Regions from separate parts of the Ancylobacter sp. G4_0304 genome, predicted to be linked through region 1. Evidence: riboswitches for the same ligand, from Rfam matches in the RefSeq annotation. Region 1 holds a riboswitch; the other holds the start of a gene.
The links. A riboswitch is a leader RNA that binds a small molecule or an ion and turns the genes downstream of it on or off. The one in region 1 is predicted to bind thiamine pyrophosphate.

Region 1 (3,804 bases):
CGCCCTGTCGATCCTGATCGCGATTGCCGCTTCCTATACCGCGCTCGATCTTGCGGCACGCATTCGGCCGGCGGCGCCTGCCACGCAGCGCGGCTGGCTGGCGGCGGGAGCCTTGGTGCTGGGCGGCGGCATCTGGTCGATGCATTTCATCGCGATGCTGGCGCTGCAGGGCGGCGTGGCGATCTCCTACGATCCGCTGCTGACGTTGTTGTCCTTCCTGATCGCGCTGGCCGCGACCGGTGCGGCCTTTCTCGTGGCCAGCCGGCCGGCGACCACGCGGCGGCTGGTGCTCCTGAGCGGCGTATTCATGGGGCTCGGCATCGTCGGCATGCACTACACCGGCATGAGTGCGATGCGCCTCGCCGGGCACCTCGAATATGACTACCTGTTCGTCGGCGGCGCCATCATCATCGCCATCGGCGCATCGATCGCCGCGCTGTGGCTGGCGTTCCGCCGCTATTCGGTGATTCAGCGTGTCATCGCGGCCATCGCGCTCGGGATCGGCATCGCCAGCATGCACTATGTCGCCATGATGGGCGTCAGCTTCGTGACCTCGGACGAAGCGATGTCGAGGCATCAGGCCGCCGGGATCGGCGTTTCCTATCTCGCGGTGCTGGTGACTGGCACCAGCTTCATCATTTTCGTCGCTGCCATCCTCGCCGCCATGTACGACCGCCGCTTCGTGCTGCTGGCCGAGCGCGAGGCCGCCATGTGGCGCGAGGACGAGGAGCGCTACCGCACGCTTTATCGCCGCACGCCGCTGCCGCTGCATTCGCTCGGCCCCGATGGGCGGATCGAGCAGGTGAGCGACAAGTGGCTCGACATGCTCGGCTATCAGCGCAACGAGGTCATCGGCCGCCCGCTCACCGACTTCATGACGCCGGAATCCGCCCGCCAGCGCAACGAGGAACACTGGCCGCGCCTCGTGGGCACCGGCGAGCTGCGCGAGGCCGAGTACAAGCTCATCACCAAGGACGGCCGCCAACTGGACTGCGTGCTCTCCGCCGTCGCCGAGCGCGACGCGGAAGGGCGCCTGACCAAGACGCTGTGCGGCCTCATTGACATCTCCGAGCGTCGGCAGGCCGAGGAGGCGCTGCGCCAGGCGCAGAAGCTGGAAGCGGTCGGCCAGCTCACCGGCGGCATCGCCCACGACTTCAACAATCTGCTGGCGGTGATCCTCGGCAATCTGGAACTCGCCAACAAGCGCGCGCCGGACGATCCGCGCCTGCGCCTCCTGCTGGGCAACACCATGCAGGCGGCGCAACGCGGCGCGGCGCTCACCCAGCGCATGCTCGCCTTCGCCCGCCGGCAGGACCTAAAGCCGCAGCCGGTCGACGTGCCCGAGCTGGTGCTCGGCATGGCGGAGCTGATGCGCCGTTCCATCGGCCCGAGCGTGAAGATCGAAACCCGGTTCCCGCTCGGCCTGCCGCGCGCGCGGGTCGACGCCAACCAGCTCGAACTGTCGCTGCTCAACCTCGCGGTGAACGCGCGCGACGCCATGCCCAATGGCGGCTCGATCGTGATCGCGGCGCGCGAGGAGGACATCGACGCCGCCCGCGCCGCGTTGGAGCCCGAGGGGCTGCCGGCCGGTCGCTATTTCTGCCTCACCGTTACCGATGACGGCATCGGCATGGACGAGGAAACGCTCTCGCACGCCACCGAGCCATTCTTCACCACCAAGGGCGTGGGCAAAGGCACCGGGCTCGGGCTCGCCATGGTCCACGGCCTCGCCGCGCAATCCGGCGGACGCCTGGTGCTGACCAGCCGCAAGGGCGAGGGGACGACGGCGGCGATCTACCTGCCGATTGCCGACGAGACCGCGAAGCCGCTTGTCGCGCCGCCGCCGGAGCACGTGGTGGTGGATTCCAGCGGCGCCCGCATCCTCGTGGTCGACGACGATCCGCTGGTGCTCTCGGCCACGGTGGCGATGCTGGAGGACCTGTCCTATGTCGTGACCGAGGCGTCCTCGGCGCAGCAGGCACTGAACCTGCTGGACGGCGGGGCGACGTTCGACGTGGTGCTGACCGACCAGGCGATGCCGGGCATGACCGGCGTTCAGCTCTACCTTGCCATCCGCAAACGCTGGCCGGAGCTGCCGGTCATCCTCGGCACCGGCTATGCCGAACTGCCCCCGGAAGCGGGGGCCGATCTCAAGCGGCTCGGCAAGCCGTTCAGCCGGGATGCGCTGGAACAGGCGATCTCCGTCGCCACCCGCGGCACCAACGAGAACGTGGTGCGCATGTCGACGCGCCAGGCCTAGCCGGTAGGGCCTCTGGCCGGGTTCCGGCGCGCGGCGCCGGGCCGGGAGGTGTTGCGAATATTCCCGGCACTCCCGTGACATCGGCCGTTCGAATGATTATATCAGACCCGTCCAGGGGAGCCTCGTCAGGAGGCTGAGAGGCCATCGGCGCGCGGGTTATGCGCGGCATGGCGACCCTTTGAACCTGATCCAGCTCGGACTGGCGGAGGGAGGGAGTGCATGACCCCGCATAACGATATCCATGGCGAAACGGCGACGGATGCGGCGCGCGCGACCGGCAACGCGATGCGGGTGCGCATCGTCGGCGCTGGCGTGGCGGGGTTGACCTGCGCCCACGCCTTCGCCCGGCGCGGCGCACGGGTGACGCTGGTGGACCGCAATGCGGGTTCCGGGCGCGGCTGCTCATGGTATGCGGGCGGCATGCTCGCGCCATGGTGCGAGCGCGAGAGCGCGGAGCCGATCATCGTCGAGCTGGGGCTGGAATCGCAGGACTATTGGCGCGAAGCGGTGCCGGACGTGCCGAACGAGGGCAGCCTCGTGCTGGCGCAGCCGCGCGACCTGCCCGACCTGCGGCGCTTCGCCCGCCGCACCGATCATTATGAATGGCTCGACGGCACCGCCATCGCCGCGCTGGAGCCCGATCTCGACGGGCGCTTCGACCAGGGCCTGTTCTTCGCCAGCGAATCGCATCTGGAACCGCGCAAGGCGCTCGCCGCGCTCACCCGTCGGCTGACCGACGAGTTCGGCGTCGAGATGAGATTCGAGGCGGAAGGTTTCACGCCGGAGGCGGACGACGCCGATATCGTGGTCGACTGCCGGGGCCTTTCCGCCCGCGACGAGCTCACTGACCTGCGCGGCGTGAAGGGCGAGATGCTGGTGCTCTATTCCACCGAGGTGTCGCTCAAGCGCCCGGTGCGCATGCTGCACCCGCGCATCCCGGTCTATATCGTGCCGCGCGGCGACGGGCATTTCATGATCGGCGCCACCTCGATCGAGAATGACGAGCGCGGCCGCGTCACCGGGCGCTCCATGCTGGAGCTGCTCGGGGCGGTCTACGCGCTGCACCCGGCCTTTGGCGAAGCGGAAATCGTGGAGATCGGCGCGGATGTCCGCCCGGCCTTCCCCGACAATCTGCCGCGCCTGCGCCGGCGGGGAAAGACCATTTACGTCAACGGCCTGTATCGCCACGGCTTCCTCGCCGCCCCTGCGCTGGCGCGCCGCGCGGCGGAACTGGCTTTTGACGGGACGCATTTCCCGGAGGTGATGGATGAAGATCGTCGTGAATGGTGAGGCGGCCGAGACCCGCTCGGCCAGCCTGACCGAACTTCTCACCGAGCTCGGCTATGCCGACGCCGTCGTCGCCACTGCGGTGAACGGGACAATGGTGCGCGCCGCCCGCCGCGGCGAGACCCCGCTCACTGAAGGCGACCGCATTGAAATCCTCGCCCCGATGCAGGGAGGCTGAGCATGGACGCCGTGAACACCACCACGAATGCCACATCATCGAGCGCTAACACCGATCCGCTGGAGTTCTACGGCACGCA
Region 2 (3,804 bases), on a different contig from region 1:
TTACGCGTCAGGACTCTTGCTGAGACTCGCCCATCGTGCTCCAAGGCGGCCATGAACGCGGCAAAAGGCATTGCGCTGCAGATCGGCGCAACCTTCCTCTTCACCATCATGGCAGCGCTGGTGCGCATCGTGTCGGGAACGGTCCCGACCGGCGAGGTGGTGTTCGCGCGCTCCTTCTTCGCGCTGTTCCCGCTGCTGGCGCTGCTCGCCTGGCGCCATGAGATCAGCGCGGCGGTGCGCACCGCCAATCCGGTGGGCCATATCGTGCGCGGGACCATCGGCGTCACCGCCATGGGGCTGAGCTTTGCCGCGCTGGCGCGTATTCCGCTCGCCGACGCCACCGCCATCGGTTTCACCGCGCCGCTGATCACGGTGGCACTTGCCGCGATGCTCCTGCACGAGAAGGTGATGCTTTATCGCTGGGCGGCGGTCGCCGTCGGGCTCGGCGGCGTGGTGATTATGCTGTGGCCGCACATGGGCGAGGGTTTCGACACGGTGGAGAGCGTGATCGGCGCAAGCTGCGCGCTGCTCGGTGCCTTCTTCACCGCCGGCGCCATGGTGCAGGTGCGCCGGCTGACCGCGACCGAAACCACTGCGGCGATCGTGTTCTATTTTCAGGCGCTGGCGGCGGTGGCGGGGCTGGCGACGGCGGCCTGGGGCTGGCGCCTGCCGAGCCTGTTCGAGGCGGGGCTGCTGGTCACCATCGGTGTGGTGGGCGGCATCGCGCAGATCCTGCTCACCGAGAGCTATCGCTATGCGCCGGCCTCCGTGGTCGCACCCTTCGCCTATTCGGCGATGCTGTGGTCGCTGCTGCTCGGCTTTTTCCTGTTCGCGGAAGTCCCGCCGCTTCTGGTGCTGCTCGGCGCGCTGATCGTGATCGGCGCCGGCCTCTATGTGCTGTGGCAGGATCGCCGGAAGGCCGAGGCGCTGGCACGGGCAATGGCCGATTCCACCACCCCTTCCGGCCCCTCGGTCTGACCGGTTCAGAATGCCTTGAAGGTGATGAGCGTGCGCGTGTCCTGGATGCCGGGCACGGAATGCACCTTCTGGTTCACGAAATGGCCGATATCCGTGCCTTCCGTGACATAGAACTTCACGAGAAGGTCGAACTCCCCGGCGGTGGAATAGATTTCCGAGGCGATTTCGGCATCGGCGATGGCGTTGGCCACCTCATAGGAGCGGCCGAGCTGGCATTTGATCTGCACGAAGAAGGGGACCATTTCGGAATTCCGGGCCGGTTCAGGTGCGCCAAAGGAACAGAAGCCGGGCGCGGGCGCAACCCCTCGGTGCCAGCCTCCGCCCGGGCGCCTTGCAAGGGCCGGCAGCTTCGCCTATGCGTCGGTCAACGATCGCGTTGGGGTGCCCGCAAGGGCTGAGAGGCCGGCGTCGGCGGCAGAGGCCGCAGGCGCGCAGCCAACCCACGAACCTGATCCGGGTCATGCCGGCGGAGGAAACGGATCGCGCGCCGCGGGGCCTTGCCGCGCCCGGTCCGCACCCGGCCTTCCCGGTCAAGGGAGAGCGCCTGATGAACGCCAAGACGTCTATCGCGGTGACCATTGCGGGCTCGGATTCCGGCGGCGGCGCCGGCATTCAGGCCGACCTCAAGACCTTTTCGGCGCTCGGGGTTTACGGCGCGAGCGTCATCACCGCGCTCACCGCGCAGAACACGCTCGGCGTCACCGGGATCCACGACGTGCCGCCGGCCTTCATCGGCGCGCAGATCGACGCCGTGTTCTCCGATCTCAAGGTCGACGCGGTGAAGATCGGCATGCTCTCGCGCCCCGAGGCGATCGAGGCGGTGGCGGCGGGACTGGACCGACACGGGCTCACGACGGTGGTGCTCGATCCGGTGATGGTCGCGGCGTCTGGCGCGCGGCTGCTGGTGCCCGAAGCGGTGGAATCGCTGCGATCCTCCCTGCTGCCGCGCGCGCTGGTGATCACGCCAAACCTGCCGGAAGCCGCCGCGCTGCTCGACGACGAGACCGCCACCACGCTGCCCGCGATGCGCCGGCAGGCGGAGCGCCTGATCGCCATGGGGCCGAACGCGGTGCTGATCAAGGGCGGGCACGGCGAGGGGCCGGAGAGCATCGACGTGCTGCTCGACGCGGAGGGCGTGCTGGAGCTTTCCGCCCCGCGTCTTGCCACCCGCAACACCCATGGCACCGGCTGCACCCTGTCCTCGGCCATTGCGGCGGGGCTCGCCAAGGGATTGCCGCTGCGGGCGGCGGTGGAGGCGGCCAAGGCGTATCTTTCCGCCGCCATCGGCGCCGCCGACCGGCTGGAGATCGGGAGCGGCCACGGGCCGGTGCATCACTTCCACGCCTGGTGGGGGTGAGGCGGGCGATGGCGCGCCTCGCAACGTACCCGGCTTCCTGATATCGAGGCGCGGTCTTTTTCTCCCGAGCCCCGCATCGTGCCCGTCCTCGCCCCGCGTCACGCCATTGCCGCCGTTTATGTCGGCCTGTTCTTCGGCATCGGCGTCTACATGCCGTTCTTCCCGGTGTGGCTGCAGGCGCGCGGTTTCGATGCTTCATGGATCGCCTTCGCGCTCGCCGTGCCGATGGCGGCGCGGCTGTTCACCATGCCGCTTGGCGGACTGATCGCGGACCGAAGCGGGCGGCCGCGCGCGACGCTCATGCTCTACGCGCTGGCGACCGCGCTGTGCTTTGCCGGCGTGGCGCTGGCGCCGAGCACGGCGACCATGCTGATCGCGCTGGCGCTCGCCACCTGCTTCTGGCAGCCGAGCCTGCCGGTGATCGACGCCTATGCGGTGTCGCGGCGCAAACTCGGGCAGCTGGATTACGGCCGGGTGCGGCTGTGGGGCTCGCTGTCCTTCATCGGCGGCAACATGGCCGGCGGCCTGCTGCTGGGGCTTCTGCCGGGCGACGCGGTGATCTGGTTCATCGTCGCCGGCGCGCTGGTCACGGCGGGGGCTTCCGCGCTGCTGGAGGAAGCGCCGCTGGCGCCGCGCGGCGCGCGCGCCGAGAAGGCCAGCGTGACCGCCATCCTCGCGATCGGCATCGCGGCGGCGGCGCTGGTGCAGGGCTCGCATGGCGTGCTGTACGCCTTCGCCTCGGTGCACTGGCGCGCTCTCGGCTATTCCGATGCCGTGATCGGTCTGCTGTGGGCGGTCGGCGTGCTCGCGGAAGTGCTGCTGTTCCGGGTCGGCACCCGCACCACCGCCCGCCTCGGGCCGGAGCGGCTCCTGATGCTTGGCGGCCTTGCCGGGGTGCTGCGCTTCGGCGCGATGGCGCTGGAACCGCCATTGCCGCTGCTGGCCGGCCTGCAGATGCTGCACGGGCTGACCTTCGGCTGCACCTATCTCGGCACGGTCGAACTGGTGGCGCGCCACGCGCCGGCCGGGCGGCAGGCGGGCACGCAGGCGCTGGCCTCCTGGGCGACGGCAATCGTGATGACCGGGACGATCCTGCTGTCCGGCCCGCTCTGGACCCTGTTTGGAGCGGGGGCGTTCTACACATCGGCGCTGATGGCGCTCGCGGGTGCGGGTCTCGCCTTTGCCGCCTGGATGCGACCTCAGCCCCAGAGCGCGGCCTCGGGCGGATAGACCAGGCTGCCTTCATAGACGAGGCCGGGCGCGCGGTCGTGCGCCAGCAGCAGCGGGCCGTCGAGGTCGACGAAGCGGGCCTGCCCGGCCAGCAGCAGCGCCGGCGCCATGGACAGCGAGGTCGCGACCATGCAGCCGACCATGAGGTCGAGCCCCGCGCCGCGCGCAGCCTCCGCCAGGGCCAGCGCCTCGGTGAGGCCGCCGGTCTTGTCGAGCTTGATGTTGATCGCGTCGTAGCG

Region 2: another riboswitch for thiamine pyrophosphate. It lies ahead of thiD (bifunctional hydroxymethylpyrimidine kinase/phosphomethylpyrimidine kinase); the one in region 1 lies ahead of thiO (glycine oxidase ThiO).

What each region holds. Positions count from the first base shown of each region.
Region 1 is NZ_JAZDRM010000013.1:31,045-34,848, forward strand. Features, by position in the region: gene VRZ77_RS09465 (MHYT domain-containing protein) at 1-2,260, shown strand, start outside; TPP riboswitch at 2,364-2,488, shown strand; gene thiO (glycine oxidase ThiO) at 2,546-3,550, shown strand; gene thiS (sulfur carrier protein ThiS) at 3,528-3,725, shown strand; gene VRZ77_RS09480 (thiazole synthase) at 3,728-3,804, shown strand, end outside.
Region 2 is NZ_JAZDRM010000008.1:17,431-21,234, reverse strand. Features, by position in the region: gene VRZ77_RS06325 (DMT family transporter) at 52-978, shown strand; gene VRZ77_RS06320 (Lrp/AsnC ligand binding domain-containing protein) at 984-1,220, opposite strand; TPP riboswitch at 1,353-1,456, shown strand; gene thiD (bifunctional hydroxymethylpyrimidine kinase/phosphomethylpyrimidine kinase) at 1,526-2,335, shown strand; gene VRZ77_RS06310 (MFS transporter) at 2,414-3,565, shown strand; gene dgcA (N-acetyl-D-Glu racemase DgcA) at 3,535-3,804, opposite strand, start outside.